DNA from 4 places in the Streptomyces sp. NBC_01255 genome. Region 2 is predicted to be linked to each of the others. Evidence: riboswitches for the same ligand, from Rfam matches in the RefSeq annotation. Region 2 holds a riboswitch; each other region holds the start of a gene.
What was found. A riboswitch is a leader RNA that binds a small molecule or an ion and turns the genes downstream of it on or off. The one in region 2 is predicted to bind cyclic di-AMP.
Positions count from the first base shown of each region.

Region 1: it holds a riboswitch for cyclic di-AMP, as region 2 does, so the genes downstream of both, OG357_RS01000 (LysM peptidoglycan-binding domain-containing protein) here and OG357_RS33675 (C40 family peptidase) in region 2, are expected to answer to the same signal.
Region 3: it holds a riboswitch for cyclic di-AMP, as region 2 does, so the genes downstream of both, OG357_RS23710 (transglycosylase family protein) here and OG357_RS33675 (C40 family peptidase) in region 2, are expected to answer to the same signal.
Region 4: it holds a riboswitch for cyclic di-AMP, as region 2 does, so the genes downstream of both, OG357_RS09775 (M23 family metallopeptidase) here and OG357_RS33675 (C40 family peptidase) in region 2, are expected to answer to the same signal.

Region 1 is NZ_CP108474.1:239,386-246,997, reverse strand. It holds gene OG357_RS01020 (SpoIIE family protein phosphatase) at 1-1,703, opposite strand, end outside; gene OG357_RS01015 (alpha/beta fold hydrolase) at 1,899-2,663, shown strand; gene OG357_RS01010 (hypothetical protein) at 2,805-3,401, shown strand; gene OG357_RS01005 (alpha/beta family hydrolase) at 3,504-4,799, shown strand; gene OG357_RS01000 (LysM peptidoglycan-binding domain-containing protein) at 4,783-5,688, opposite strand; cyclic di-AMP (ydaO/yuaA leader) riboswitch at 5,694-5,847, opposite strand; gene OG357_RS00995 (DUF6197 family protein) at 6,246-6,863, shown strand; gene OG357_RS00990 (phosphocholine-specific phospholipase C) at 6,924-7,612, opposite strand, start outside.
Region 2 is NZ_CP108474.1:7,417,307-7,424,918, forward strand. It holds gene OG357_RS33640 (class I SAM-dependent methyltransferase) at 1-56, opposite strand, end outside; gene OG357_RS33645 (VOC family protein) at 67-411, opposite strand; gene bioD (dethiobiotin synthase) at 479-1,279, opposite strand; gene OG357_RS33655 (adenosylmethionine--8-amino-7-oxononanoate transaminase) at 1,300-2,580, opposite strand; gene bioB (biotin synthase BioB) at 2,586-3,854, opposite strand; gene OG357_RS33665 (8-amino-7-oxononanoate synthase) at 3,998-5,176, shown strand; gene OG357_RS33670 (ATP-binding protein) at 5,336-5,764, shown strand; gene OG357_RS33675 (C40 family peptidase) at 5,931-6,407, opposite strand; cyclic di-AMP (ydaO/yuaA leader) riboswitch at 6,411-6,592, opposite strand; gene OG357_RS33680 (hypothetical protein) at 6,932-7,237, opposite strand; gene OG357_RS33685 (ATP-dependent Clp protease proteolytic subunit) at 7,245-7,612, opposite strand, start outside.
Region 3 is NZ_CP108474.1:5,217,437-5,225,048, reverse strand. It holds gene OG357_RS23730 (Ppx/GppA phosphatase family protein) at 1-800, opposite strand, end outside; gene OG357_RS23725 (DUF501 domain-containing protein) at 797-1,390, opposite strand; gene OG357_RS23720 (FtsB family cell division protein) at 1,430-1,900, opposite strand; gene eno (phosphopyruvate hydratase) at 2,011-3,297, opposite strand; gene OG357_RS23710 (transglycosylase family protein) at 3,655-4,398, opposite strand; cyclic di-AMP (ydaO/yuaA leader) riboswitch at 4,402-4,575, opposite strand; gene OG357_RS23705 (transglycosylase family protein) at 4,830-5,915, opposite strand; gene OG357_RS23700 (cytochrome P450 family protein) at 6,100-7,425, opposite strand; gene OG357_RS23695 (globin domain-containing protein) at 7,478-7,612, shown strand, end outside.
Region 4 is NZ_CP108474.1:2,250,815-2,258,426, reverse strand. It holds gene OG357_RS09790 (DNA gyrase/topoisomerase IV subunit A) at 1-1,740, opposite strand, end outside; gene OG357_RS09785 (M16 family metallopeptidase) at 1,922-3,274, shown strand; gene OG357_RS09780 (M16 family metallopeptidase) at 3,301-4,668, shown strand; cyclic di-AMP (ydaO/yuaA leader) riboswitch at 4,870-5,033, shown strand; gene OG357_RS09775 (M23 family metallopeptidase) at 5,046-5,828, shown strand; gene OG357_RS09770 (GntR family transcriptional regulator) at 6,024-6,707, shown strand; gene OG357_RS09765 (HPr family phosphocarrier protein) at 6,876-7,157, opposite strand; gene OG357_RS09760 (bifunctional acetate--CoA ligase family protein/GNAT family N-acetyltransferase) at 7,333-7,612, shown strand, end outside.

The DNA.
Region 1 (7,612 bases), 7.2 Mb from region 2:
GGCAGGAAGGCCCGAGCCCCCGTGTGGGCGTCGAGCGGGAGCTCCGGGTACGCCAGTCTCAGCTGCTCCATCGACTCGAAGAAGAGCGGCCGGCCCGTCGTCAGCGTTTCCACCCCCGGCATCCGGGAGTCCAGCGTGACCCCGTCGAAGGGTTCGAGGAAGCCCGGCGGGAAGCCCGTCTCCCAGGCGAGGTAGAGGCGCCGGTCGCTCAGCAGGTAGATCGCCAGCTGCCGTCCGCCGAAGGCCGGCAGCAGCTCCTCCGTCACCACGGCCGACACCTGGCGTGCCGTCACGGCCTCCGAGAGGGCGATCGCCAGCGCCACCGGCCGGTACAGGGCTGCCGCCCGGTCGCCGCGGCCCTCGACGTCGTCGTCCGTCGCCGGCTGCGGACGGTCAGGACCGCGCGCGCCGTCAGGGCGGCCCGGAGCCGCGTCGGGACCGGCGAGGTCCTCCTCCGGAACGAGGACCATGGTCACGCCGTCCCGGCCCGGATGCAGCGAGACCGTGAGCCACCGGCCATGCTCCGGACGGGCCAGGAAGCGCACCGGTTCGTCGGAGAGCAGCGCGGCCCGGAGCTGCTCCTCGTGGAAGGGCAGGCCGAACCACGGCAGCGCCTCCCAGAGAGGCCGCCCGGCGAGCGCTCCGCGCGGCCGGCCGAGCAGTCGCTCCGTGCGTTCGTTGAGGTACGTGATCCGGCCCAGCCGGTCGATCGCCAGGATCGCCCGCGGCAGCCGGTCCGTGGCGTCCGAACCCACCAGACCCGTCCCCAGGTCGACGAGCGTGCCCGAGAGCCGGCCGCCGGTGCGCGGCGGACCCCCGGCCGGCTCCGACGGCTCCTGCCGGGCAGTGGCCGACACCTCCAGGAGGTGCAGCCCGCCGTCAGGGCCCTTCAGCCGGATCCGGCGCACGGTAGGCCGTCCGTCCTCGCCCGTCGCCTGGAGCGCCGCCGCCCACAGCGCGTACGCGTCCTCCGTGTCCAGCCGGGAGGTGAGCACCTCGATCGAGCAGGGCGAGGTCACCCCGGCCCCGAGGATCTCCCGCAGCCCGCCGTCCATGGTGACCGTGCCCGTGTCCAGGTCCCAGTCGAAGGAACCGAAGCGCACGGGCGGCGCGGAAGCGGAGGACAGCTGTACGCACACGGGGTCGCCGGTCCACTCGGCCGCGGTCCCGTGAGCCGTGAGGGCGGTCAGCGACTCGCCGAGCCGGAGCGCGTCGCTGGTCATGCGGGCGCGGTCGCGCGCGCTCACGCCCTCGCCCGGTCTCGGCGCCCGCAGCACCACGAGCACCCCGAACCGCTCGCGGCCCGCGACGACGGGCGCGTACAGCGAGGCGAAGGGGAACGGCAGACTCGCGACCAGTTGGGGGAACCGCCGCATCGCGTCGTCGACGTCGGCGAGATGGACGGCCTGCCCCGAGCGGTGGACCTCCGCCACCGGGAACGGCCGGTTCGTATGCATCCGCCACCACGGGCGGAACAGCGGCCCCGGTAGCCCCACGAGGACCGAGAGCCGGAGCAGACCCGGCGTCTCCGACCGCAGGTACACCCCGCCCGCGTACCCGCCGACCGCCTCGACGGTCCGCAGCGCCGCCTCCGCGAGCACCCGCGTCAGCGCACCCGAAGCGGGCCCGTCGGCAGCCCCGGTCCCGGACGGGCGCCCGGTACCGCCCGCCGGGCCGGGGCCGGACGTGCCGTGCGAGGTCACACAGCCAGGATGCCCCTGTCATGAAAGCCCCCGCATCCCGGGCACGGCTCGAGACGCCGCCCGAGCGACCGGAACATGGTGTGCCCCCGCCCGGCCTTGTTGACCGCACGCGCCCGCACCGTCACACTCGGTCGTCGACCACCACCGGTGCCGCCATCGACGCGCGGCGCCGCCACCTCGCTGCCAGGGGGCACGATGACGGGCCGGGTTCTTCCGTACGACGTTCAAGGCGAAGGCCCCGGCCGGGCCCTCGTCCTCCACAACTGGTTCGGCGACCGCACCAGTTTCGCCCCGCTGCGCGCCCATCTCGACGAGGCCGCCGGCACGTACGCCTTCGTCGACTGCCGGGGCTACGGCGAGGCCCGCGGCATCGACGGCGCCTTCACGATGGAGGAGACCGCCGCCGACGCCCTCGCCGTCGCCGACGACCTCGGCTGGGACTCGTTCTCCGTCATCGGACACTCGATGGGCGGCAAGGCGGCCCAGCTGATGCTTCTCGACGCGCCCGACCGTGTCCGCTCCCTCATCGGCATCTCACCCGTCTCCGCCGCGGGATTCCCGCTCGACGGAGAGACCTGGGACTTGTTCGCCGGCGCCGCCGACGCCCCGGCGAACCGGCGCGCGATCATCGACAACACCACCGGCGGCCGGTACGACGACGCCTGGCTGAGCGCCCTCGTCGAGCGTTCCGTCAGCCGCTCCTCGGCGACGGCCTTCCGGGCCTATCTGGACTCCTGGTCCGGCCCCGACTTCCACGAGCGCGTCCGCGACAACCCCACCCCCGTCCTCCTCGTCGTCGGCGCCCACGATCCCGCGCTCGGTACGGAGGCGATGGAGGCCACCTGGCTGCGCTGGTACCCGAACGCGCGCCTCCACGTGCTCAAGGACGCGGGCCATTACGCCCCCGAGGAGACACCGCAGGCCCTCGCCGAGGCCATCGAGGCCTTTCTCGCCGCCTGACGGGACCTTCCGTATCCGAAGGTCGTCGGGACCGACGACTTTCGAGGACAGCGGTGGGCCGGCGCCGCATCGGATCATCGTGCTCACACCCCCACGGGACGGTCTCCGACGGACCGTCCAGGACCGGCAGGAGCACAACCGATGGGCCTCGCACAGTCGCAGCACCGCTTCCTGGTGCGGCAGAAGGTCACCCTGATGGCCAACCGCTATCTGGTGCACACCATGGGCCCGGACGGCGAGGAGGCCGAACTGGTCGCCTTCGCCCACCAGAAGCGGATGGCCCTCAAGGAGCACGTCACCTTCTACACCGACGAGTCCCAGCGCCAGGTCCTCTTCACCTTCCGGGCCCGGCAGGTCATCGACCTCGGTGCGACCTACGACGTCCACGGCGCCTCCGGCACACGGCTGGGCGGCTTCCGCAAGGACTTCGGTGCGTCCCTGCTGCGCAGCACCTGGCACCTGAACCGGGAAGGGGAGGCCCAGGAGACCACCGGACAGGAGCGGAACCGGACCGTGGGGATCCTGCGGCGCGGCTGGGAGTTCCTCCCCTTCACGGAGCTGCTCCCCTTCGTCGTGCCGTACCACTTCGACTTCGCCGAGGCCGGACGGCCCGTCATGTCCGTCGAGAAGCGTTTCGGAGTGCGCGACCGGTACGTCGTGGACATAGCCGACCCGGAGCTCGACCGGCGGCTCGCGATAGCCCAGGCCGTCGCCCTCGACGCCCTGCAGTCCCGCTGACCTGTCCCGCGGGGGCGACCCGTCTACCCTGGAGAGACGGGCAGGGGACGGGACACACCGTTCCTCCCGGCGCCCGGGCCGCGTGCGGAAGGGCGGCGGACCATGGACTTCAGCGATCGCACCGACGCGGGCCGGCAGCTGGCCGCCCGTCTCGACCACCTCAAGGGCCAGGACGTCGTGGTCCTGGGCCTCCCGCGCGGCGGAGTACCGGTGGCCGCGCAGGTCGCCGACGCGCTCGACGCGCCCCTCGACATCTGTCTCGTGCGCAAACTGGGGGTGCCGTACCAGCCGGAGCTCGCGATGGGCGCCCTGGGGGAAGGCGGCGTACGCGTCCTCAACGACCAGGTGCTGCGCGAGACCGGCGTGGGCGAGCGGGACCTCGCGGCCGTGGAGGAGCGTGAGCACGTCGAGCTCGAAGAGCGCACGCACCGTTACCGGGGCAGCCGCCCGCCCGTGCCGCTCGACGGCAGGACGGTCGTCATCGTCGACGACGGGCTCGCCACGGGCGCGACGGCGCTGGCCGCCTGCCGGGTGGTCCGGGCCAAGGGTGCCGCGCGGATCGTCCTCGCGGTCCCGGTCGCGCCGCCCGGCTGGACCGCCCGCCTCGGCGGCGAGGCCGACGAGACCGTCAGCGTCCGCGAGCCCGACTTCTTCTACGCGATCGGCCAGTTCTACCGCGACTTCTCGCAGACGTCCGACGCGGAGGTGCTCGACTGCCTCGCCCGCAGCCGGGCCGCGCGCGACCCCGTCGTCCGGGACACGGACGTCCGGATCCCGGCGACCGGCGCCACCCTCGCCGGACGGCTCGCCGTCCCCGACGGCGCGACCGGCATCGTCCTCTTCGCCCACGGAAGCGGCAGCAGCCGGCACAGTCCGCGGAACCGCGCGGTCGCGGCGGCCCTGAACCGGGCAGGTCTCGGGACGCTGCTCTTCGACCTGCTCACCGAGGCCGAGGCGACCGACCGGGCACACGTCTTCGACACCCCGCTGCTCGCCGGACGGCTGGCGAGCGCCACGGAGTGGCTGGCCGGGCACCCCGAGGGCGGCGAGCTGCCGCTCGGCTACTTCGGGGCGAGCACGGGCGCGGCCGCCGCGCTGTGGGCGGCGGCCGATCCCGGTTCCGGCGTCGCCGCCGTCGTCTCACGCGGCGGCCGGCCCGACCTGGCGGGCGAGCACCTGGGCCGGGTGCGCGCCCCGACCCTCCTGGTGGTGGGCGGCCGGGACGCGCTCGTGCTGGACCTCAACAGACGCGCTCAGGCCTTGCTGCGCTGCGAGAACCGGCTGACCGTCGTCCCCGGGGCCACCCACCTCTTCGAGGAGCCGGGCGCCCTGGAGGAGGTGGCGGAGCTCGCCACGGACTGGTTCGCCGAGTGGTTCCGGCTCAGTAGGCCCCGTTGACGTTGTCGATGGAGCCGTAGCGGTCGGCCGCGTAGTTGCAGGCGGCCGTGATGTTGGCGACCGGGTCGAACAGGTCCGTGGACGTGCCCGGGACGTGGTAGGCGTCGAAGGTCGGCTGGATGACCTGGAGCAGACCCTTCGAGGGGGTGCCGGCCACGGCGTTCGAGTCCCAGAGGTTGATGGCCCGGGGGTTGCCGGAGGACTCGCGCATCACGTTGCGGAGGATTCCGTCGTACGAACCGGGGATGCCGCGCTGGGCCATGATGTCCAGCGACTGCCGGATCCAGCCGTCGAGGTTGTCGGCGTACTGGGTGGCGGCGGCCGGGGCGGCCTTGACGGCGGGCGCGGCGGCGGGCGCCGCCTGCGCGGCGGAGGCACCCGAGGCGGCGGCCGGGGCCGCGGCACGGCGCTCGGAGCGGCTCGCCCGCTCCGTGGTCGTGGAGCTCTTCTTCTGCGCGGTCGCGGATACCGGGGCGGGCTTCGTGGCGGGCTTCGCGGAATCCCGACGAATCGTCAGTTCGAGACCGGGGTGAATGAGTGACGGATTGTCACCCACGGCGGACTTGTTGGCCCGGTAAATCGACTTCCAGCCGCCCTGAATTCCCTTCTTCTGGGCGATCAGGGAAAGCGAGTCACCACTCACCACGGTGTACGTGCGCGCGGCGGCGGGGGCCGAGGGAGCGGCAGCCGGAGCGGCGGGCTGGGCCGCGAAGGAATGCGCGGCGAAGGGCTGCGCGGCGATCTTCGGTGCGGCCGAAACGGTCTCGGCGCCGGCCGTGGCGGGGACGACCAGCGGCAGGGCCAGGGCGGCGCCGCCCGTGCCGGCGAGCGCGAGGCCGCGGGAGACGGTGCGGCGACGGGGGCGGCGGTGCTTACCGTGTGCAGGCATGACGGATGTCCTCTCCGGCGCCTGCGGGGTGAGCTGTCGGGTTCGGACGGGAGATGTCCGGCCGCGCACACGCGGCTGCACCCCGAGCCGTTCCGGATTCCGGACCGGCGAATTCGTGGGTCCCCCGCTCCTGCCGTCGGGTGAAAGGGAGGTGTTTTCGGGCGGCGGCAGGATTAGGCGTTCCGCTCGAATGGGGGTGACCGTAGGCCAGCATTGCGCCGGATAACAAGAGGATCTGATCGCCGGCTCCCGGAATTGGATCTCCGAATTCAGGGAATTCAAGATCGACCGGGCTCGGGAGGCGGTGAACTTCCGTGTGCGGTACGGGCTGCGGGTGTACGGGTCCCTGACGAGGGCGAGAGAAAGTGAACCGCGTCACCAGGAGAGTAATGTCCGAATATGCGATGTAATTCCGTTGGTGAGTAAATGGGCGGAAATTGGCCGAGGTGGGCTGTTCGCCCGCGCTGGTGCGAGTGGGGCACGCCCAGTGCGGGCAAAAGTCGCAAACTAGACATTCTTCTTGAAGGATGGAGGTACCCGACCCAGGAGCCACCCGGATGCCGACCTCCATCGCCCCGATCAGCCCGGACACCCTCGACCGCGAGGCGGCCGCTCTCTTCGAGAGCGCCACCTGGCAGCGGATCGTCACCGACTGGACCGCCCCCGCTCGGCCGGCCCCCGCGCCGGAGCGGACGCCCGAGCCCGCGGACTGGCGGGCCCTCCTCACCGTGTCCGTGGACCGGCTCGTGGCCGACGCGCTCGACGCGCTCCCGCCGTCGGCCCCCGTCGAGACGCTCCCCGGCCGCATCGGAGCCGTACTCCCGGACCGACTGCACGCCTGGCGCCGGATCGGCCGTCCCGAGCTGCGCCCCTCGGTCCACCTCGGCTACGCGCGGCTGGTGCTCACGGAGTGGGGCTGGCAGAACGCGCCGTACAAGCTGCGCGACGCGCGGGGAGCGCGCTGTGTCTGCGGCGCGCTCCTCGCAGCCCACCGCCTCGGCTACGGCAGCGCGGACACCATGAACGAGGCGGCCGCCTGGATCATGACCGAGCTCCGGTCGCAGGGATGGGGCGAGCTGATCGGTCCGTGGAACCGGGCCCCCGGCCGTACGGCCGCCGACGCGGTGGGCCTCCTCGACGCGACGATCCGCCGCGCCGCGCACGCCGGCCGGTGAGTCCTGTCGGTGAGCCCTGCCGGTGACACCGGCCGGTGCGACCGGCCGGCGTGCGCGGGTTCAGCCGGTGACGCTCGGGGCTCCGGTCTCGATGTGGCCGGTGTACCGGCGTGACCAGGTCCCGTCGATGTCGGCGAGGATCGTGAAGTCGTACCAGCCGCCGTTGTAGGCCACCGCGTTGAAGAAGTCCTCGCGGCTGGAGTTCGCCGGGACCGTGTAGGTCCACGGTCCGTCCGTGCGGTAGGCGTTCGAGCGGATCGTGAACGTCACCGGAGCAGCCGAGGTGTTGGTCATCCTGAACCACAGGGCCGTCCGGCCCGTCCCCGCCTCCGGCGCGAACCGGGCCGCGACCTCCACGGCCTTGCCGGCCTTGGACGCGTCGCCGGTGAAGCGCCGCAGGAAGCGGTTGGGGCCCATCATCGAGATGTCGTACTTCCCGGATCCCGACCCGAGCCCGATGTTGAAGTAGTCGGAGGCCGTGCCGCCCGCGTCGACCGTGTACTGCCAGGCGGCCGTGTCGCGGTGCTGGTGCGGGTGGATCGAGAAGTGCGCCGCCTGCTTGGCCTCCACCCCCTGGTTCGTCATCGAGAACCAGGCCAGGATCTTGCCGGCGGCACCGAACTCGAACCGGTCGAGGTTGCCGTTCACCTGGTACGGCAGGGCGCGCGCCGGGCGGGTGCCGGACTCCTGCGCGGGCTGCGCGTTGTTCTGCGGCGCCGGGTTCGGCAGCGGGCCGCAGGTGGCCTGGC
Region 2 (7,612 bases):
GCGAAGAGAGGGTGGTGGACGCGGGGTGCGGGGGAGCCGGGGCGCGAGGAGGTCATGGGGCGCCCCTCACCCGGTCACGAAGCAGAACTCGTTGCCCTCCGGGTCCCGCATGACCTGGAAGGAGCCCTGCTCGTCCCTCACGAGACCGCCGACGCGGACCGCGCCGGCGGGCCCGGCCTCGGTGGCGGCCCGGTCCGGATCCGCCACCTTCAGGTCGAGATGGACCCGGTTCTTCACGGACTTGCCCTCCGGCACGCGCTGGAAGGCGAGCCGGACGAACTCCGGCGGGTCGACGTACGACCAGTCGCCGGAGCGGTCGACCGGATCACCGCCGAGGAGGCCCGCCCAGAAGCGGACGAGGGCAGCCGGATCGGCGCAGTCGAAGACGATCTCCTGAACGTGAGCACGCATGCGCCCAGCGTACGGAGTCCGCCACGGATCAGCCCCCGAAGGCGGCTGCCGAGATCAGGCCCGGAACTCAGCCTCGGAAGCCGGACCCGGACCCGGACCCGGACCCGGACCCGGACCCGGACCCGGACCCGGACCCGGAGTCGGCAGCCGGCTCCGGTCCGAACTCCGCCCCGAAGGCCTTCGCGTCCCACGTCCCGCCGAGCGCCGGCGCCAGCCAGCCGCCCGCCGCCGCGCGGAACCCCGCCGGGTCGAGCGCCCCCGAACCCTCCGGTACGGCCCCGAGCAGGGGCGCGCCCGCCGACTCCGGCAGGTCCGCCAGGTTGCAGCGGGCCGCCAGGTCCGGCGCGGCCGGCCAGCTGCCGACCACCACGCCGAGCTGTTCGATGCCGCGCGCCGCCAGCGCCTCGGCCGTCAGGGCCGTCGAGTTGAGCGTCCCGAGACCCGCCGGGACCACGCACAGGACGGGGGCGCCGAGCAGCGCCGCCGCGTCCGCGAGCGTGCCGCCCTCCTCGTCGAAGCGGACGAGCAGTCCGCCCGCCCCCTCCACGAGCACCAAGTCGTGCGAGGCGGCCAGGGCACGGGCCGCCTCGGCCACCTGCAGCGGTCCGACCGGGGCGAGTCCGGCCCGCCGGGCGGCCGTGCCCGGGGCCAGCGGTTCCGGGAACCGCCCCAGCTCGACCGAGGCCGCGGCGCCGGACAGCCGGACGACCTCGTCCGCGTCCCCCGTCTCGTCGGGGCCGACCCCGGTCTGTGCGGGCTTCAGGACCGCGACCGACCGCCCCGCGGCGGTGGCCACGGCGGCCACCGCCGCGGTCACGACCGTCTTGCCGATCTCCGTGCCCGTACCACTGACGACGATGATTCCCACTGCTGTCCTCGCTCTTCCGATCAGCCCGCGGCCGCCGCCGCGCATACCGCGGCGCAGATCCGGGCCAGGTCCTCGTCGTCCGTCACGTACGGCGGCATCGTGTAGATGAGGTCGCGGAACGGGCGTACCCACACGCCCTCCCGGACCGCGGCCCGCGTCGCCGCCGCCATGTCGACCGGGTGGTCGAGCTGGACGACACCGATCGCGCCGAGCACCCGCACCTCGCGGACGCCGGGCAGCTCGGCGGCGGGGGCGAGCCCCTCGCGCAGCCCCGCCTCGATCCGCTTCACCTCGACCTGCCAGTCCTGCGAGAGCAGCAGGTCGATCGAGGCACAGGCCACCGCCGACGCCAGCGGGTTGCCCATGAAGGTCGGCCCGTGTGCCAGGACCGGGACCTCACCCCGGGAGATCCCGTCGGCGACCCGGCTCGTGCAGAGGGTCGCCGCCATCGACAGGTATCCGCCCGTCAGCGCCTTGCCCAGGCACATGACATCGGGGGAGACCCCCACGCGGTCGGCGGCGAACAGCGTGCCCGTACGCCCGAATCCGGTGGCGATCTCGTCGAACACGAGCAGCACGTCGTGCGCGTCGCAGGCCTCGCGGAGCACCCGCAGGTACTCCGCGTCGTGGAAGCGCATCCCGCCCGCGCCCTGCACCACCGGCTCCACGATCACCGCGGCCAGCTCGTGCGCGTGCTTCCCGATCTCGGTCCGCAGGAGCTCCGCGTACGACTCCTCGTACGCGGCCGGCGGGGCGTCCACGAACACCTGCGGCTGGAGGACGCCGGTCCACAGCTCGTGCATCCCGCCGTCGGGGTCGCACACGGACATCGGCTGCCAGGTGTCCCCGTGGTAGCCGCCGCGCCAGGTGAACAGGCGCTGCTTCTCGGGGCGGCCCAGGGAGCGCCAGTACTGCAGGCACATCTTGACCGCGACCTCGACCGAGACGGAGCCCGAGTCGCTGAGGAAGACGTGCCGCAGCGGCTCGGGGGTGATCTCGACGAGCCGCGCGGCGAGCCGGACGGCCGGCTCGTGGGTGAGCCCGCCGAACATGACGTGGCTCATCCGGCCCAGCTGGTCGCTGACCGCCTCGTTGAGCACCGGGTGGTTGTAGCCGTGGATCGCCGACCACCAGGAGGACATGCCGTCGATCAACTCGGCGCGTCCCTCGGAGGGTTCGGCGAGCCGCAGGCGTACCCCGGACGCGGACTCGACGACCAGCGGGTCCGTACGGCCCGGCATGGGGCCGTACGGATGCCAGACGTGCGCCCGGTCCAGGGCGATCAGTTCGTCGTTGCGCACGGACGTCACGCGTTCGGCGCGAGGTCCGTGCCGGCGCCCCGGCGGCGCACGGCGACCAGGTCGGTCCGCGCCTGGTTCGCCGCGGCCTCGGCTGGCTCCGCGGGCTCGGGCACGGTGTGACCGCCGCAGGGACCGCAGCCGCCGCCCGCGTGCGAACCGCAGCCCGCGCCCGCGCCCGCGCCCTCGGCCGCGTCGTGCGAGCCGCAGCCCGCCGACGCCTGGGAACCGCAGCCGCCGGCCGCGGCGGCACCCGCCGCGGCGAGCGCGTCCGCCCGGTGCGCGGGCAGCGTCGTCGTGCCCGCGCCCTCCACCTCGAAGCCCGCGTCCGCGATCATGTCGAGGTCGGCCTGGCCGGCCTGGCCCTCGCTCGTCAGGTAGTCGCCGAGGAAGATCGAGTTCGCGATGTTCAGCGCGAGCGGCTGCATGGAGCGCAGGTGCACCTCACGGCCGCCCGCGATCCGCACCTCGACGTCGGGGCAGACGAACCGCACCATCGCGAGGATCCGCAGACAGCGCTGCGGGGTGAGGTTCCACTCCTTCGCGAGCGGCGTGCCCTCGAAGGGGATGAGGAAGTTGACCGGCACCGAGTCCGAGTCCAGCTCGCGCAGCGCGTACACGACGTCGACGAGGTCCTCGTCGGTCTCGCCCATGCCCGCGATCAGACCGGAGCAGGCCGACAGACCGGCGGCGTGCGCCTTCTGCACGGTGTCCACCCGGTCCGCGTACGTGTGGGTCTTGGTGATGCCCCCGTACGTCGCCTCGGACGTGTTCAGGTTGTGGTTGTACGCGTCGGCGCCGGCGTCCCGCAGCCGCTCCGCCTGGCCGTCCGACAGCAGACCGAGGCAGGCGCACACCTCGACGCCCTCGTTCTGCTCCTTGATCGCCTCGATGGTCCTGCCGACCCGCTCGACGTCCCGGTCCGTCGGACCGCGCCCGCTCGCCACCAGGCAGACCCGCTTGGCCCCGCCCGCGACACCCGCCGCGGCGGCCTGGGACGCCTCGTCCGGCTTCAGCCACGTGTACTTGAGGATCTCGGCCTTGGAGCCGAGCCGCTGCGAACAGTACGAGCAGTCCTCCGGGCACAGCCCCGACTTCAGGTTGACGAGGTAGTTGAGCTTCACCCGCCGCCCGAACCACTGACGGCGCACCTTGCCCGCCGCCGCCACCACATCGAGCAGCTCGTCGTCGGAGGTCGCCAAAACGGCGAGCGCTTCTTCACGGGTCGGCAGCTCGCGCCGCAGCCCCTTCTCCACCAGCGTGTTCAGCAGGTCCATAAGCGCTGATCCTCGCCTACCGCCCACCCCCGGGCCAAGGAGGATCCGAACAAACGCCGCCGAACGAGGTGTGTGGATGACCACATCCCGACCTCGGCACACTCCGGTTAGGGTCTGTGCGCTGCCTACAAAAGGATCGCCGCATGCCACAGGCCGACGACGCCCGGGCCGAGGGCCCGCGCCGGACCGCGTTCGACTGGACCGACGCCGAGGCGCGCCGCCGTGCGGACGCCGGTCTCGTCCGTACGCTGCGGCCCCGGTCCGCCGAGTCGGAGCTCCTCGACCTGGCGAGCAACGACTACCTCGGCCTCACCCGCCGGCCGGAGGTCACCGAGGCGGCGGCCGAGGCGGCGCTGCGCTGGGGCGCGGGCGCCACCGGCTCACGGCTCGTCACCGGGACGACCCGGCTGCACACCCGGCTCGAACGCGAACTCGCCGAGTTCTGCGGCTTCGAGGCGGCCCTCGTCTTCTCCTCCGGCTACGCCGCCAACCTGGCCGCGCTCACGGCCCTCGGCGGCCGGGACGCGCTGATCGTCTCGGACGCCTCCAACCACGCCTCGATCGTGGACGGCTGCCGGCTCGCGCGCGCCGAGACGGCCGTCGTGCCGCACGCCGACCCCGAGTCCGTACGCAAGACCCTGGAGGCCCGGCCGGCACACCGGGCGCTCGTGGTCAGCGACTCCGTCTTCTCCGTCGACGGCGACAAGGCGCCGCTGCCGGAGCTCGCCGACGCCTGCCGCGCGCACGGCGCCGGGCTCGTCGTCGACGACGCCCACGGCTTCGGCGTCCTCGGCGACGGCGGACGCGGCGCCCTGCACGAAGCCGACCTCGCGGGCGACGAGGACGTCGTCGCGACCCTCACCCTCTCCAAGTCCCTGGGCAGCCAGGGCGGCGCGGTCCTCGGCCCCGCCCGGGTCGTCGAGCACCTGGTGAACGCGGCGCGCACCTTCATCTTCGACACCGGGCTCGCCCCCGCCGCTGCGGGCGGCGCGCTGGCGAGCCTGCGGCTGATCGCCGCCGAACCGGCGCTCGCCGGACGGGCGCGGACCGTCGCCACCACCTTGTACGAGCGCCTCACCGCGGCCGGACTGACCGCAGCACGGCCGGACGCGGCCGTCGTCTCGGTGCGCGCCCCCTCGCCCGAGGCGGCGCTGCGCTGGGCGGCCGACTGCCGCGAACAGGGCCTGGCGGTCGGGTGTTTCCGGCCCCCGTCCGTACCGGACGGCATCTCGCGGCTCCGGCTCACGGCCCGCGCCGACCTCACGGACGCCGACCTCGGACGCGCGGTGGAGACCATCCTGCGCACCGCGCCCGCCGCCTGAGACGAGCCCAAGAGCGTTCTCGGGCAGCAGAGTTCACCGCTTCGGGCGATAGATGACCACATTTCGTGGTGGAAGGCCGTACGGGGCGGCACGATCGGTGGCACTGACGCGAAGCGCAATCCGGGGTGGTGTCCCCGGCGGGAAAGGGACAGCGCCGCCATGGCAGACCATCAGGAAGCATCCGCCACTCTGCCGAGCGATCCCGCGTCGGTCCGCACGGCACGGAGGTGGGTCGCGGACGTCCTGGGGGACTGGGGGCTCGACGACGCGGCGGAGATCGCGGACTCGATCCGGCTGATCGTCTCGGAGCTGGCGACGAACGCCGTCCAGCACACCTTCGGGCAGTCGCCCACCTTCACGGTCGACCTCCGCCTGGAGCGGGAGGAGTGCCTGAGCATCGGTGTGACGGACAGCCATCCCCGCTGGCCCCGCCGCCTCCCGGCGGCGGTCCAGCAGGACAACGGTCGCGGCATGGTCATCATCCGCGTCCTCGCGGCGGAGGCCGGCGGCCGCCTCTCGGTCACGCCGACCGAGGAGGGCGGCAAGACCGTCTGGATCACCCTCCCGTGGACGATGGTCCCGGTGTAGGGGACTCGTACCGCCGAGGGGAGGCGTGAGGCAGAGCGAGGCGTTCGGCCGAGCAAGGCCGTTCGGCTGAGCAAGGCCGTGCGGCTGCGCGAGGCGTGAGGCTGAGCAAGGGGTGCGGCGGCGCCACCGCACCCTCCGGCTCGCTCGGGTCAGTGCCCGGGGTCCGTCATCGGACGCGGCCGTAGTAGACCTTCGACGACCAGATCTTGTCGAGCTTCACCCAGGAGCCCGTCTTGGGCGAGTGCCAGATCTTGCCGCTGCCGGCGTAGATGCCGACGTGGTAGACCCTCCCGCTGGAGTGGAAGAAGACCAGATCGCCCTTCTGCCGGCTCGACGAGGAGATGTGCCGGGTCTTGTTGTACTGCTGCTGCGCGGTGCGAGGCAGCGACTTGCCCGCCTTCTTGTACGCGTAGAGCGTCAGACCGGAGCAGTCGAACCGGGTGGGTCCGGTCGATCCGTACCGGTAGGGCGATCCTTTCTTCGACGCGGCGACGCTCAGTGCCTTGTTCGCGTGTGTCGTCGCTGCCTGGGCCTCCGATGCCGCACCTGGTGCGAACAGCGTGCCGCCGACGGCGGCGAGGGTGAGAGCCGAGACGGCTCCGGCCCGGGACAGCAGGGACGGGACATGCATCTGCGCGGTCATGCGCAACCCTTCGTCAGCCGCCTGCGAAGGATGACCTGTCGGGTTCGGGCTGGCGAAGATGCCCGGCCGCGGCTGCGGCTTCACCCCAAGGAACGGGCCCGCTGCGGTGACAGCGCGAACGTTCCGTACTGATTGGGTCCTCCACTCCTGCCGATCCACTCCTGTCGACCAGACGTCCGGGACAGCGGCAGGACTCGGCGTCCGCCCGGACCGCCCCGCCGCGGTGGCGGGGGCTTGTCGTCGACAGGGATCTTGACCCACGACATGGGCGAAAACCGAGCTGAAACGGCGATATGTGAGGCTCCTCACGACTGATCCGTTCGGGTGGACAGACCGCCTTTGTGATCTTCGGAGGTTTGGCCTACGAGCCGCGTACCAGCGATGGAACGTTCGATTCCGCCAAATGCGTACACCTGTTGCGCAACTCGCCCGCTTCATATGTCGACTCGTCGACTACGCCGAACGGGGGAGGGATTCTGCGGTGCGTGTCGCCCGACCGGACCTCGACACGACACGCGGAAATGTCAACTCGCGCGAGTACGGGGGACGGTGACCCGGTCGGCCCGGCGCTCCCCGTCCAACACCCTTAGGGCGCGCGCCAATGTGTCCGCGTGGACCTCGGCCTCGCCCCGTTTATGCATGAGCGTCAGAGCTTCGCGCAGCGCCTCCGCGCGTCCCACCAGGGCCTGCGCCGCACGCAACGCCCCATAGGTATGCGTACCTCTGGATGGATTGATCTTGCCCAGGAGGTCGACGACTTCGAGGTACGCGTCGATGAGGTCGCCCTCGGCCCGGGTCAGGGCCGGCAGCGGCGGCAGCTCGGGGACCACGGCCGCTTCACCGTGCCGTACCGCCGGCGGCGGCGCGCCGGTTCACGACGACGTGGTCCGCCAGGCCGTACGCGACGGCCGACGGTGCGTCCAGGACGGTCAGTCGGTCGATGTCGGCGTCGATCCGCTCCGGGTCCTGCCCGGTGTGCTCGGCGAGCATCCCCGCGACCAGCGCGCGCAGCCGCAGCAGTTCGCCCGCCTGGAGGTCGAGATCGCTGAGCTGCCCCTGGAGGGGCTCGTCCAGGGCCGGCTGCCGGAGCGTGACCCGGGCGCCGGGCAGGATCAGGCGCTTGCCCGGCGTGCCGGCCGCGAACAGTACGGCCGCGGTGGAGACGGCCTGGCCCAGGCAGGTGGTCTCCACGTCGCAGGAGAGCG
Region 3 (7,612 bases), 2.2 Mb from region 2:
TCGATCCGTCCGGGGTGGATGACGGGGATCGCGGCCCGCTCGTCGTGCGTGGAGGCGAGGAGGCGGTCGGTCACCTCGGCGACCCGCTCGGCGGAGATCCGGGAGTGGTGGATCTTCTCGGAGTCGTACTCCGTGAGCCCGAGGGCGATCGCGGCGACGGTGGTGACCGAGCCGGCGAGCCCGACGAGGGTGTCCGCCGTGCCGATCGGCACGGTCTCCGCGGCCAGGTCGAGCGCGGCGCGGACGTCGGCGCGGATCGCGGCGACCTCCTCCGCGGTCGGCGGGTCGTGGCGGACGTGCCGCTCGGTCAGCCGGACGCAGCCGATGTCGACGGAGCGGGCGGCCTCGACGTGCTTGTTACCGGTGACGAACTCGGTCGAGCCGCCGCCGATGTCCACGACGAGGTACGTCTCCGTGCCGTGCAGCTCGCCGGTGGCGCCGGTGAAGGAGAACTCCGCCTCCTGGTCGCCGGTGATCACCTCGGGCTCGACGCCCAGGATCTCCACGACCCCGTTCACGAAGTCCTGGCGGTTCTCGGCGTCGCGCGAGGCGGAGGTGGCGACGAAGCGGAGCTTCTCGGCGCCCAGCTCCTCGATGACCGCGGCGTACTCGCGGCAGGCCGCGAAGGTCCGCTCCAGCGCCTCCGGCGCGAGCCGGCCCGTCTTGTCGACGCCCTGCCCGAGCCGGACGATCGTCATCCGCCGGTCCAGCTCGACGAGGTCACCCGTCTCGGGGTGGACGTCGGCGACGAGGAGACGGATCGAGTTCGTCCCGCAGTCGATTCCGGCGACCCGGGTCACTCGCCCTGCTCCTCTTCTTCCTTGTCCCCGCCCTTGTCGGCGCCCTTGTCGGCGCCCTTGTCGGCGCCCTTGTCGGCGCACGGCGTGACGCAGGCGCCCTTCGCCCACCACTCCGGCAGCATCGCGAGGGCCTCGTCGCCGAACGGGTTGACGCCCGGGCCCGCGGCCAGCGAGTGGCCGACGAGGACGTGCAGGCACTTGACGCGGTCCGGCATGCCGCCGGCGCTCGGGAAGCCCTCCAGGACCTCGATCGCGTCACGGCGGGCGATGTAGTCCTCGTGCGCGGCCCGGTAGGCGGCGGCGAGCTCCGGGTCCGTGGCGAGCCGGGCCTGCATCTCCTTCATGACCCCGTTGGCCTCCAGGGTGCCGATGGCCGAGGCCGCCCGGGGGCAGGTCAGGTAGTACGTCGTCGGGAACGGCGTGCCGTCGGGGAGCCGCGGCGCCGTCTCGACGACGTCCGGATTGCCGCACGGGCAGCGGTGCGCGATGGCGCGCAGGCCGCGGGGCGGCCGACCGAGCTGGAGCTCGAAGGCGGCGATGTCCTTCTCGGTGGGCTCGGTGCGTTCGGTCTGCGGAGGGGGCGTTTCCATGTTTTTTCGGTTGCCTTGATCGTTGTCGCGGAGGAGGGGTCAGGGGCGGTCGGCGTGGTCGACGCCGTCCCAGAGGTTGTCGTACCAGGGACGGTCCGCCGTTCCCTGGTCGGCGCGGGGCCGCTGCTCCGCGTCGGGGTCGTTCACGGTGAAGCCGGTCTCGCCGGGCAGCAGGTAGTGCAGGTGCTCGCGGGCGAGGCGGCGGACGTAGGCCGGGTCCTGGAGGCGGGCCTTCTCGTCCCGCAGCTCCTCGACCCGCCGGGCCGCCTCGGCCGCCCGGCGCTCCTGGTCGGCGATCTCGCCCTGCTGCGAGACGTAGCTCCGCATCGGGTAGGCGAGGGCCACGACGAGGGAGCAGACCACGAGGGCGAGGAAGGCCGCGCGGCCGGTGAGCCGGGAGCGGCGGGCCTGGCGGCGGGTCTGGGAGCGGTAGACACGGGCGGCGGTCTGCTCGCCGAGCAGCCTGATCCGGGTCGCGGTCGAGAACCGGTCCCGGTCCTTCGCGGCCATGTCGTGTCGCCTCCCCTGTTCATACGTACGTCCCCGCACACGGTACGGGACCGAGTACGGGGACGTACGGAAGCTGCACTACGGAGAGGTGTCAGCCCTTGATCTGCTGATCAGCCCTTGAAGCGCGGGAAGGCGCTGCGGCCGGCGTAGACCGCGGCGTCGTCGAGGATCTCCTCGATGCGCAGGAGCTGGTTGTACTTGGCGACGCGGTCCGAGCGGGCCGGGGCGCCGGTCTTGATCTGACCGCAGTTCACCGCGACGGCGAGGTCGGCGATGGTGACGTCCTCGGTCTCGCCGGAGCGGTGGGACATCATGCACTTGAAGCCGTTGCGCTGGGCCAGCTCGACGGCGTCCAGAGTCTCGGTCAGCGAGCCGATCTGGTTGACCTTGACCAGGAGGGCGTTCGCGGTGCCCTCCTCGATGCCGCGGGCGAGGCGCTCCGGGTTGGTGACGAAGAGGTCGTCGCCGACGATCTGGACCTTGGCGCCCAGCTTGTCGGTGAGGACCTTCCAGCCCGCCCAGTCGTCCTCGTACAGCGGGTCCTCGATGGAGACCATCGGGTACGCGGAGACGAGCTCCTCGTAGTACTCGGTCATCTCGGCGGCCGAGCGGGACTTGCCCTCGAACTCGTACGAGCCGTCCTTGTAGAACTCGGACGCGGCGACGTCGAGTGCGAGCGCGACGTCGGTGCCCGGGGTGTAGCCGGCCTCCTTGATGGCCTCGATGATGAGGTCCAGGGCGGCGCGGTTCGACTCCAGGTTCGGGGCGAAGCCGCCCTCGTCGCCGAGGCCGGTGGAGAGGCCCTTGCGCTTCAGCACGCCCTTGAGGGTGTGGTAGATCTCCGCACCCCAGCGAAGGGCCTCGGAGAAGGACTCCGCGCCGATCGGGGCGATCATGAACTCCTGGATGTCCACGTTGGAGTCGGCGTGCGACCCACCGTTGAGGATGTTCATCATCGGAACGGGCAGCAGGTGCGCGTTCGGGCCGCCGAGGTAGCGGAAGAGCGGGAGGTCCGAGGCCTCGGACGCGGCGTGCGCGACGGCGAGGGAGACGCCGAGGATGGCGTTGGCGCCGAGCGAGCCCTTGTTCTCGGTGGCGTCGAGGTCGAACATCGCCTGGTCGATCAGGCGCTGCTCGGTGGCGTCGTACCCGACGAGCTCCGGGCCGATCTGCTCGATGACGGCGAGGACGGCCTTCTCGACACCCTTGCCGAGGTAGCGGTTCGGGTCACCGTCGCGAAGCTCGATGGCCTCGAACGCACCGGTGGAGGCACCGGACGGAACAGCAGCACGACCGGTGCTGCCGTCGTCGAGGCCGACCTCGACCTCGACCGTGGGGTTGCCTCGGGAGTCCAGGATTTCCCGGGCTACGACGACGTCGATGGACGGCACGAGCATCTCCTTTTTGGGATGTGACGCTGGATGTGACGCATGGCCGGTGCAGGGTCGCTTGGCCTTGCGACAAGAGCCTAACCGGCTCCGGGGCTCCGGCCGGCCCTGCGCCCGCCCCCTGGGACGAAAAAGGACCCAAGGGCATGCATCTCGGGACGAAGGGCCCCAGATCTACTGGGCGGTAACCGTCAAGTCGTCCCGAACCCGGGAAACCTGACGTACGGACCCCTGACATACGGACCCCGGACACACGGAACCCCGGTCCGGCGCGCACGGGGGAGAGTGCGCCGGACCGGGGTGGTCACCGCGGGAGGGTCATAGGAGGGGTCGGGCGAGCCGCCGGACTCACCCGAGCCGCCGGGCTCACTTGAGGTGGAGCTGCTGGCCCACGTAGATGAGGTCGGCGTTCTCGACGACGTCCTTGTTCAGCTCGAAGAGCTCGGCCCAGCCGCCCTTGACGCCGTGCGCCTCGGCGATCTTGCTGAGGGTGTCGCCGGCGACGACCTTGTACTCGCCGTCACCCTTCTTGACCACCTTGCCGGTCGGGGTGGTGACCGTCTTCTTGGTGGCGGCCTTCGGGGCGGCCTGCTGCTGCGTGGCCTGCTTCGGGGCCTGGCGCTGCTCGCTGCGGGTGGTCGGCTGCTCGGTCGAGCGCTGCGGCTGCGACTGCTGCTGGGTCTCCTGCTTCGGCGCGGCCTGCTGCGGCGCGCTCTCGGCGGAGCCGCCGTCGTACGAGGCGCCGGAGAGGCCCACGCCACAGGACGGCCAGGCACCCTTGCCCTGGCCCGCGAGGACCTTCTCGGCGATGGTGATCTGCTGGGACTTCGACGCCTGGTTGGCGGTCGAGGCGTAGGCGGTGCCGCCGTACGCGGCCCAGGTGGAGGCGGAGAACTGCAGGCCGCCGTAGTACCCGTTGCCGGTGTTGATCGACCAGTTGCCGCCGGACTCGCACTGGGCGACGCGGTCCCACTCGGAGGACGTGGCGGCCGAGGCGGTGCCCGCGGTCATCAGCGGGGCGGCGACGGCGACACCGGTGACGCCGACGAGCGTGGCGACCTGGGTGGCCTTGGAGGGACGACGGTGTTTGCCCTTGCCGGAAAACAGCATGGAGATTCTCCTCACCGACGCCTACGAGGTGAGCTGTCGGGTTCGGACCAATGAGTTGTCCGGCCGCGTGTCCTAGCACGCGACTTAACCCCTAGCCGATCGTCGGCCGTCTGTCTCAACGGCCGGGGTCGGCACTTACCTTGGGTCCCCCGCTCCTGCCTACGGCGCTTACGCGACGTTCCCATCGGCCGACGGCAGGATTCGGCGTTTCGGTCGACGGGGCCCGCGGTGGCGAGCGGTTACGACCGTAGACACAGACCCACCGGAAGTTCAAAGAGGCGTATTGCGGAAATATCGCCCCTACTTGCCCTCCGGTGGGGGGCGTTTGCGCAGGTGGGAGGTGACGGGAGCAAAGTTCGCGGACGGGACACGCCAGTTGAGGCGAAGAGACCCATGTCTCACTTGCCCAGAACCGGACATAAGCTCCCGAACTACTCGGCCTTCGCTTCCGAACCGATCGTCAGGTCGAGGCTCTGACCAGGGACGATGAGGTCCGGATCGATGCCCACGGTCCCGCGGTTGGCGTCGTAGAGGGCGTTCCAGCCGCCGGGGAGTTCGTTCTCCTGTGCAATCTCGGACAGGTTGTCACCGGGCCGCACGGTGTACGCGCCCGAAGCGCCCTGACTGTCCGTTGTGTCCGAATTCTTCACCTCGTCAGCGACGGGCGTGCCGGCGGGGCTTTCCGCCAGCTTGTCCGTCGATGAAGCATGCTTTCCGGATTCGGCAGGAGTGTCCGTCTTGCCGGTTTCCTCCGGAGCTGCGTCGCCCCGGTGCTTGCCGGTGCCGGGCGTGGCCGACGAGGCGTCACCCTTCGGCGTCTCGGGCGATACGGGCGTCAGGGACGCGTCGGGCGCTGCCGGGGTGGTGGTCGAGGTGCCCGGCGCGGTCGGGCCGACCGGCGTGGCCGGCGTGGTCGCCGTGCCCGGGGCGGTCGGCGTGGCCGCCGTCGCCGGCGCGGTCGGGCTGACCGGCGCGGTGGGGCTGACAGGGGTGGCGGGCGCGGCGGGGGCCTTCGACGCGGTACGGGGCGACTCGGCGGCCTCGGTGGTCGCGGTGGCCTTGGCGGCCCTCTCCGCGGCGGTGGCCTTCTCGGCAGCGGCGGTCTCCGACGGGGTGACCGGGACGCCCGCGGTCCGGTTCGATTCCGCCACGGGCCCCGTGGGCGCCTTCGTGGCAGCGGCGGGGCCCGGGTTGACCCCGGTGACCTTGCCGTCGTTCGCCAGACCGGCGATGGGCGCGCAGGTGGCCCAGTCATTGCTGCCACCGGCGAGCGCCGTGTCGGCGATCGCGATCTGCTGGGCGCGGCTGGCCAGGTCGGGGCTGGGCGCGTAGGCGAGGCCGCCGTTCCGCTCCCAGCTGTCCTGGGTGAACTGGAGGCCGCCGTACATGCCGTTGCCGAAGTTGGCACTCCACTGGCCACCGGACTCGCACTCGGCGACCCGGTCCCAGGTCGCCGCGTCGGCGGCGGAGGCGGAGCCACTGGCGAGCAGCGGCAGCGCCAGAGCGGATCCGGTCACTCCCGCGGCGACGACGATGGCGGGGGCCTGACGGGGGCGACGGTGTCGTCCGTTCCCGGAGCGCATAGGGAGGCCTTTCGCGTGACGGCTGAGACTGCCGGGAAACGTAGCGGCATTCGAACGCTCGTCACAAGTCGATGGACCCCCGATCACGTGAAGATCACATTTCTGACGGTCCGTCAACTCACAGGAGGCGTACGGAAGGGGTGAAATCAACCGGAAGCGTGCGCAATCCCCGCATGATGAGCCCGCCGCGCCACCGCAGTTCGGCGGGATCGGCCGCAAGTCGCAGGTCGGGCAGGCGCGTCAGGAGCGTGGCCAGCGCGGCCTGTCCTTCCAGGCGGGCGAGCGGCGCCCCCAGGCAGTAGTGGATGCCGTGCCCGTACCCGAGGTGCTGGTTGTCGCGCCGGGAGAGGTCCAGCGTGTCCGGCTCCGCGAACCGCTCCGGGTCCCGGTTGGCGGCGGCGAGGACCACGAGCACCGGGTCGCCCGCCGGGATCTCCTGCCCGCCGACGGTCAGTGCCTGCGTCGCGTACCGCCAGGTCGCCATCTCCACCGGCCCGTCGTACCGCAGCAGCTCCTCGACGCCCGTCTCCAGGAGCCCCGTCTCCCCCGCCGCGACCGAGGCCTGGAGCCGCTCGCGCTGCTCGGGATGGCGGAGCAACTGGTAGACGCCGTTGCCGATGAGGTTCACGGTCGTCTCGAAGCCGGCGAAGAGGATGATGAAGGCCATGGCGGCGGCCTCGTTCTCGGTGAGGTGCTCGCCGTGGTCGGAGGCCCTGATGAGCCCCGAGATGAGGTCCTCGCCGGGCTCCTCGCGCTTGCGGTGGATCAGCTCCGCGAGGTAGCCGCGCATCTTCTTCACCGACCGGGCGACCCCGCCGCGCGGCCCGCCGCCGTGCCGGATCATCATCCCGGCCCAGTCCCGGAAGTCGTCCTGGTCCTCCGGGGGCACGCCGAGCAGGTCGCAGATCGCGTAGATGGGGAGCGGGAACGCGAACTCGTGGATGAGGTCGGCGCTCCCCTTCTCCACGAAGTCGTCCATGAGCCGGTCGGTCAGCTCCTGCACGCGCGGCGCGAACTCCGCGACCCGGCGCGGCGTGAAGGCCTTCGACACGAGCCGCCGCAGCCGGGTGTGGTCCGGCGGGTCGATGTTGAGCAGATGCGTCATCAGCTCGGCCTTGCGCTCGCCCGGGATGCCCGTCTTCCCCTTCGCGTGCGGGGACTCGTCATGGTGCGCCGGGTTCTTGGAGAGCCTCTGGTCGGCGAGGGCCTGCCGGGCGTCCGCGTACCGGGTGACGAGCCAGGCCTCGACCCCGCTGGGCAGTCTGGTGCGGTGCACGGGCGCGTGCTCCCGCAGCCAGGCGTAGGCGGGATAGGGATCGCTGGCGAACTCCCAGGTGAAGAGCTCGGGGGCGGGGCTGGTACTCACTCCCCGACCGTACAGGGAGGCCCCCGGGTCACCGGCGGGGCGCAGGCAGGGCACAGCCGGCGGGCAGGCGGGGCACATGTATGGAGAACCTGTGATCATGAGGTGCCGGATGTGCCCTAGATTCATGTCAGTGGATCCCCAGCTGATCAGAAGCACGTTCGCGATCGTCGAGAGACGGGCCGAGCACGCCGTCACCTTCTTCTACTCGCACCTCTTCTGGAACAACCCGGGAGTGCGCGAGCTCTTCCCCGAGGACATGGTCCCG
Region 4 (7,612 bases), 5.2 Mb from region 2:
GTCGATGACCGCGATCCGCAGCAGCCGGCCGTCCGAGGTCACCGCGCCGACGTCACCGCGCTGGGTGGCGGCCACCGCGGACACGATCAGGTCGTGCTTGGTGCGCGGCGCGTCCGGGTCGGCGGGCGGCAGCTCCGCCGTCGCCGTACGGGCCAGCAGACCCGTCGAGGAGAGCAGCACGCGGCACGGGTCGTCCGCGACCTCGAGGGGGACGGCCGCGACGGGCGCGCCCGCCGATTCGAGCAGGACCGTCCGCCGGTCGGTGGCGAACTTCTTGGCGACCGCGGCCAGTTCCGCCGAGACCAGCTTCCGCAGCTCCGCGTCGGAGTCGAGGATCCCGGTCAGCTCGTCGATCTCGCCGGTGAGCCGGTCGCGCTCGGTCTCCAGCTCGATGCGGTCGAACTTGGTGAGGCGGCGCAGCGGGGTGTCCAGGATGTACTGCGTCTGGATCTCGCTCAGCGAGAAGCGCTCCATCAGGCGCTCCTTGGCCTGAGCGGAGTTGTCGCTCTCCCGGATGATCCGGATGACCTCGTCGATGTCGAGGAGCGCGACGAGCAGGCCCTCCACGAGGTGCAGCCGGTCGCGCTTCTTGGTCCGGCGGAACTCGGAGCGGCGGCGGACGACCTCGAAGCGGTGGTCGAGGTAGACCTCCAGGAGCTCCTTCAGGCCGAGCGTCAGCGGCTGACCGTCCACCAGCGCCACGTTGTTGATGCCGAAGGACTCCTCCATCGGCGTCAGTTTGTAGAGCTGCTCCAGGACCGCCTCCGGCACGAAGCCGTTCTTGATCTCGATGACCAGACGCAGGCCGTGGCTGCGGTCGGTGAGGTCCTTGACGTCCGCGATGCCCTGGAGCTTCTTGGAGCCGACGAGGTCCTTGATCTTGGAGATGACCTTCTCGGGGCCGACCGTGAAGGGCAGCTCGGTCACGACGATGCCCTTGCGGCGTGCCGTCACGTTGTCCACGGTGGCCGTGGCGCGGATCTTGAACGTGCCGCGGCCGTTCTCGTACGCGTCCTTGATGCCGGACAGGCCGACGATCCGGCCGCCGGTCGGCAGGTCGGGGCCGGGCACGAAGCGCATCAGCGTCTCGAGGTCGGCGCCCGGGTGGCGGATCAGGTGGCGGGCCGCCGCGATCACCTCGCCGAGGTTGTGCGGCGGCATGTTGGTCGCCATGCCGACCGCGATCCCCGACGCGCCGTTGACCAGCAGGTTCGGATAGGCGGCGGGCAGTGCCACCGGCTCCTGCTCCTGGCCGTCGTAGTTCGGCGTGAAGTCGACCGTGTCCTCGTCGATGGAATCGGTCATCAGCAGCGCGGCCGGCGCCATCCGCGACTCCGTGTACCGCATGGCGGCGGGCGGGTCGTCGTTGCCGAGGGAGCCGAAGTTGCCGTGACCGTCGACGAGGGGCAGCCGCATGGAGAAGGGCTGTGCCATGCGGACCATGGCGTCGTAGATCGACGCGTCGCCGTGCGGGTGGAGCTTGCCCATCACCTCGCCGACGACACGGGCGCACTTCACGAACCCGCGATCGGGCCGGAGCCCCATCTCGCCCATCTGGTAGACGATGCGGCGCTGGACGGGCTTCATGCCGTCGCGGGCGTCGGGGAGAGCGCGCGAGTAGATCACCGAGTACGCGTACTCGAGGAAGGAGCCCTGCATCTCGTCGACGACGTCGATGTCGAGGATCCTCTCCTCGTACGCGTCGTCCGGCGGCGGTGTCTTCGTGCTGCGGCGGGCCATCGCGGCTGCGGCTCCTTCACCAACAAGGTTGATCTGACGCGGACCATTGTGGACTGTGCCACCGACAACGCCGACCGCGACCCGGAAGAGGGACATCCGGAAGGGGCGGGAACTTCGCGAGGTGTCGGCGCGCTTGCATACAGTGGCAGGACTTTTTCACATCGCGATCGAAGGGACGTACATGCCCATGGGTCACACGGCCACGGCCGAGGCCGGCTCCGGCGGCCTGACAGCGACCGAGCACCGGTTGGCGAACGGCCTGCGCGTGGTGCTCTCGGAGGACCACCTGACCCCGGTCGCCGCGGTCTGCCTCTGGTACGACGTCGGTTCGCGTCACGAGGTCGAGGGCCGCACGGGCCTCGCCCACCTCTTCGAGCACCTGATGTTCCAGGGCTCGAAGCAGGTCCACGGGAACGGGCACTTCGAGCTGGTGCAGGGTGCGGGCGGCTCGCTCAACGGCACGACGAGCTTCGAGCGCACCAACTACTTCGAGACCATGCCCACCCACCAGGTGGAGCTCGCGCTCTGGCTGGAGGCCGACCGCATGGGCTCGCTGCTCGCGGCCCTGGACGACGAGTCCATGGAGAACCAGCGGGACGTCGTCAAGAACGAGCGCCGCCAGCGGTACGACAACGTGCCGTACGGCACGGCCTTCGAGAAGCTGACCGCGCTGGCCTACCCGGAGGGCCACCCGTACCACCACACGCCGATCGGCTCCATGGCGGACCTGGACGCCGCCACGCTGGAGGACGCGCGGAACTTCTTCCGCACGTACTACGCGCCGAACAACGCGGTGCTGTCGGTCGTCGGCGACATCGACCCGGCGGAGACCCTCGCCTGGGTCGAGAAGTACTTCGGCTCCATCCCCTCCCACGACGGCAAGCGGCCCCCGCGCGACGGCTCGCTGCCCGACGTCATGGGCTCCGAGCAGCGTGTGGTCCTCGTCGAGGAGGTCCCGGCGCGCGCGCTGATGGCCGCCTACCGGCTGCCGCACGACGGCACGCGCGAGTGCGACGCCGCCGACCTGGCCCTGACGGTCCTCGGCGGTGGCGAGTCCTCCCGGCTGCACAACCGCCTGGTCCGCCGGGACCGGACGGCCGTCGCCGCCGGTTTCGGCCTGCTGCGGCTCGCCGGGGCGCCCTCGCTGGGCTGGCTGGACGTCAAGACCTCCGGCGGTGTCGAGGTCCCGCAGATCGAGGCCGCCGTCGACGAGGAGCTCGCCCGCTTCGCCGCCGAGGGCCCGACGCCCGAGGAGATGGAGCGCGCGCAGGCCCAGTTGGAGCGCGAGTGGCTCGACCGGCTCGGCACCGTCGCGGGCCGCGCCGACGAACTGTGCCGGTTCGCCGTGCTGTTCGGCGACCCGCAGCTCGCCCTCACGGCCGTCGACCGGGTCCTCGACATCACCGCCGAGGAGGTGCAGGCGGCCGCGAAGGCCAAGCTGCGCCCCGACAACCGCGCGGTGCTCGTCTACGAGCCGGTGGCCACCGAACAGAGCGAGAGCGACAGCGACGAGGAAGAGGGAGCGGACCAGTGACCGACGCTGCCGTGTCTTTGACGAGCATGGACTTCCACCCGCAGCCCGAGCCGGGCGTCGCCAGGCCCTGGGCGTTCCCGGCCCCGGACCGCGGCTCCCTGGCCAACGGCCTGACCCTGCTGACCAGCCACCGCCCCGGCCAGCAGGTCGTGGCCGTGGAGCTCTTCCTGCCGGCCCCGCTGGACGCCGAGCCGGCCGGGCTCGACGGCGTCGCCACGATCATGGCCCGCGCGCTCTCCGAGGGCACGGACCAGCGCGACGCCGAGGAGTTCGCGGCCGAGCTGGAGCGCTGCGGCGCCACGCTCGACGCGCACGCGGACCACCCGGGCGTACGGGTCTCCCTCGAGGTGCCCGTCTCCCGGCTGCCCAAGGCACTCGGGCTGCTCTCCGAAGCGCTGATCGCGCCGGCCTTCCTGGACACCGAGATCGAGCGCCTCGTGCGCAACCGCCTCGACGAGATCCCGCACGAGACGGCCAACCCGGCCCGCCGCGCCGCCAAGCAGCTCTCCAAGGAGCTCTTCCCGGCCGAGGTCCGGATGTCCCGGCCGCGTCAGGGCACCGAGGAGACCGTCGAGGCCATCGACGCCGCCGCGGTCCGCGCCTTCTACGAGGCGTACGTCCGGCCCGCCACGGCCACCGCCGTGGTCGTCGGCGACCTGACCGGCGTCGACCTGGACAAGGTCCTCGCCGAGACCCTGGGCGCCTGGACCGGCGAGTCGGCCGAGCCGCTCCCGATGCCGCCGATCACCGCCGACGACACCGGACGGGTCGTCATCGTCGACCGCCCCGGCGCGGTCCAGACCCAGTTGCTGATCGGCCGGATCGGCGCCGACCGGCACGACAATGTCTGGGCGGCCCAGGCCCTGGGCACGTACTGCCTCGGTGGGACGCTGACCTCGCGGCTCGACCGGGTCCTGCGCGAGGAGAAGGGCTACACGTACGGCGTGCGGGCCTTCGGGCAGGTGCTCCGCTCCGACGCCGAGGGGAACGGCGCCTCGATGCTCGCCATCAGCGGCTCGATCGACACCCCGAACACCGGCCCCGCACTTGACGACCTGTGGAAGGTGCTGCGGACCCTCGCCGCCGAGGGTCTCACCGACGCCGAGCGCGAGACGGCCGTGCAGAACCTGGTGGGCGTGGCACCGCTCAAGTACGAGACGGCCGCCTCGGTCGCCGGGACGCTCGCCGACCAGGTCGAGCAGCACCTCCCGGACGACTACCAGGCCCAGTTGTACGCGCGGCTGGCCGAGACGGGCACGGTCGAGGCGACCGCGGCCGTCGTCAACGCCTTCCCCGTGGACCGGCTCGTGACCGTGCTCGTGGGCGACGCGGCACAGATCGCGGAGCCGGTGCGCGCACTCGGCATCGGCGAAGTCACCGTGGTGACCGGCTGATCGCACGCGCCGACCCGGCGACGGAAGGCCTCGACGTCATGATTTCGTCGAGGCCTTCCGCTTTGCCCGAATTGAGGGCAAGAGTGGCTGTCTGCCCTGTGGCATGTCTTACAAACGGGCGTGTCTGTTTGGTGATTGACAGACGATCCCATAGCGTCGGTGCGGCTGTTCGTCAGTTGCACGTGCCGCATTCGCGGCAACGGACAGTCATCGCCGAGTCCCCGTCAGGCGCGAGCCTGGGGAGCCGGGGACCCACACAGTCCCTGGGGTGAATCGGGCGCCTTCGTCACGTACGGAGGGGCTCGTAGGAGACCTTCCTGCTCCGAACCCGTCAGCTAACCCGGTAGGCGAGAAGGAAGGAAAGGATCAGCCCCTACATGGCGTTCACCCGTGCCACCGGGAAGCATCGTGGTCCGAGCCGGATGGCGCGCCGCAGCGTGGGCATCGCCGGCGTGGCGACGCTCGCCACCACCGGCGTCATCGGAGGCTTCGCCTCCCCGGCGCTCGCCACCGACACGGACAACCGCTCCCCCGAGGACACCGGCCTCACGCAGGTGATCACCGAGGACTCCCTCGCGGACCGGATCGACGCCCAGGCCGCCGCCCAGGAGCAGGAGGCCTTCGAGGCCATCGTCAAGGCGAAGGCCCAGGCCGAGGCCCGCGCCGAGGCGAAGCGCAAGGCCGAGGCCCGCGCCAAGGAGGTCCGCGAGGAGCGCGAGCGCGCCGCCCGCGAGGCCGAGCGCCGCCGCCTCGCCTCCTTCCAGCTCCCCGTGGCCGGCTCGTACGTCACCACCGGCTACAAGACCGGCGGCTCGCTCTGGTCCTCCGGCAGCCACTCCGGCATCGACTTCCACGCCTCCTACGGCAGCTCGGTCGTCTCCGTCGGCTCCGGCACCGTCGTCGAGGCCGGCTGGGGCGGCGCGTACGGCAACAACATCGTGATCCAGATGAACGACGGCACGTACACCCAGTACGGTCACCTCTCGTCCATCGGGGTCTACGTCGGCCAGACCGTCGAGCCGGGCCAGCAGATAGGCATCTCGGGCTCGTCGGGCAACTCGACCGGCCCGCACCTCCACTTCGAGGCGCGGACGGGCTCCGACTACGGCTCGGACCTGAACCCCATCTCCTACCTCCGCGCTCGCGGCGTCAGCCTCTGACACCACGCGGATCGCGTCGCAAAAGCCCCGGCTCGTACTGAGCCGGGGCTTTTCGCTGACCGAAACATATCGCTGGATTCCACGGGGGCATCGGAAATTCCGGCCTGCTGCAATAGAGTCGCGGAACAGACGCAGAAGGGACGCAGAACAGGCGTCGCTCGAATTGTCTCTCGCGGACCAAGGCGGAGGTCGGACATGCGCGTACCCGCGCAATCGGTATGCACGGCGATCCGGGACGACATCGTCTCCGGTGTCTTCGAGCGGGGCGGGCGGCTGACCGAGGAGCAGCTCGCGCGCCGCTACGGGGTCTCCCGTGTCCCGGTCCGTGAGGCCCTGCGCACCCTGGAGTCCGAGGGCTTCGTCGTCACCCGCCGCCACGCCGGCGCCCATGTCGCCGAGCCCACCGAGCAGGAGGCGGCCGATCTGCTCGACATGCGGGCCCTGCTCGAACCGCTGGGCGCCGCCCGCGCCGCGCAGCGGCGTACCGAGGCGCATCTGAAGGTCCTGCGCGGCCTGGTCAGGCTGGGGCAGGAGCGGGCCAGGCGCGGCCAGGGCGAGGATCTGCGCTCGCTCGGGGGCTGGTTCCACGAGACGCTGGCGCAGGCCTCCGGCAGTCCGGCCCTGACCGCGCTGCTCACCCAGCTACGCCACAAGATCGCCTGGATGTACGCGGTCGACCAGCCCGCCCACCCCGTGGAGGCCTGGTCCGAGCACGGCGCCATCGTGGACGCCGTCGCGCGCGGCGACGCCGAGAGGGCCAGGGCGCTGACGGCGCTGCACGCGGAGCGCTCGCTGGGGCTGCACCGGCTCAAAAGGCCGGAGCGCGGCCGTGTGAGGGTTTCGCAACATGTCGTCAACACGGCGAGCGGCCGGAATTAACGCGCGCACCGTATACAAAGAATAGGAATTCGACGGAGCTGATTTGTGCTGCCCGGAAACGCCGGCTCCGGAAAAGCGAAAACCGCGACCGCCGGAATTCCGGGAGTCGCGGTTTCGTCGTACGGGGAACGCGTCGTGCGGGGAACGCGTCGTGCGGGGAATGCGGGGTCAGACGGTCTCGGGGAGCTCGTCGAGACCCTCGGCGACCAGCTTGGCGAGACGGTCGAGCGCGATCTCGGCGCCGTCGGCCTCCGAAGCGAGGACGATCTCCTCGCCGCCCTGCGCGCCCAGGCCGAGCACCGCGAGCATCGAGGCGGCGTTCACGGGGGTGCCGTCGGACTTGGCGATCGTCACCGGAACGCCGGAAGCCGTGGCGGCACGGACGAAGATGGACGCGGGGCGGGCGTGGAGGCCCTCGGCCCAGCCGACGTTGACGCGGCGCTCAGCCATGGTGTTGCCCTTCAAGTCTCAAGCGGGTTGTCTAGACCAGTCTCTCATGTGATGCGCGGTGCTCGTGCCGACGTTCGACCCGGACCGGACCGACTTTCGGTCCTCCCCACCTTGCACGGCAGGCATCCGCCGCGCGACCGGTGCCGGTGTCGTACACCGGCCGTAGGCTGGCCCCATGCAGAGCGCGTCGGAGCAGTCGGAAGCGGCGGATCGACCGGCACCACCGGCACCTGCCTCATCGCCGGAGCACGCCTATCCCGATCACTGGGAGGCCGACGTGGTGCTCCGGGACGGCGGCACCGCGCGCATCAGGCCCATCACGGCCGACGACGCCGACCGGCTGGTCAGCTTCTACGAGCAGGTGTCGGACGAGTCGAAGTACTACCGCTTCTTCGCGCCGTACCCACGGCTCTCCGCGAAGGACGTCCACCGGTTCACCCACCACGACTTCGTCG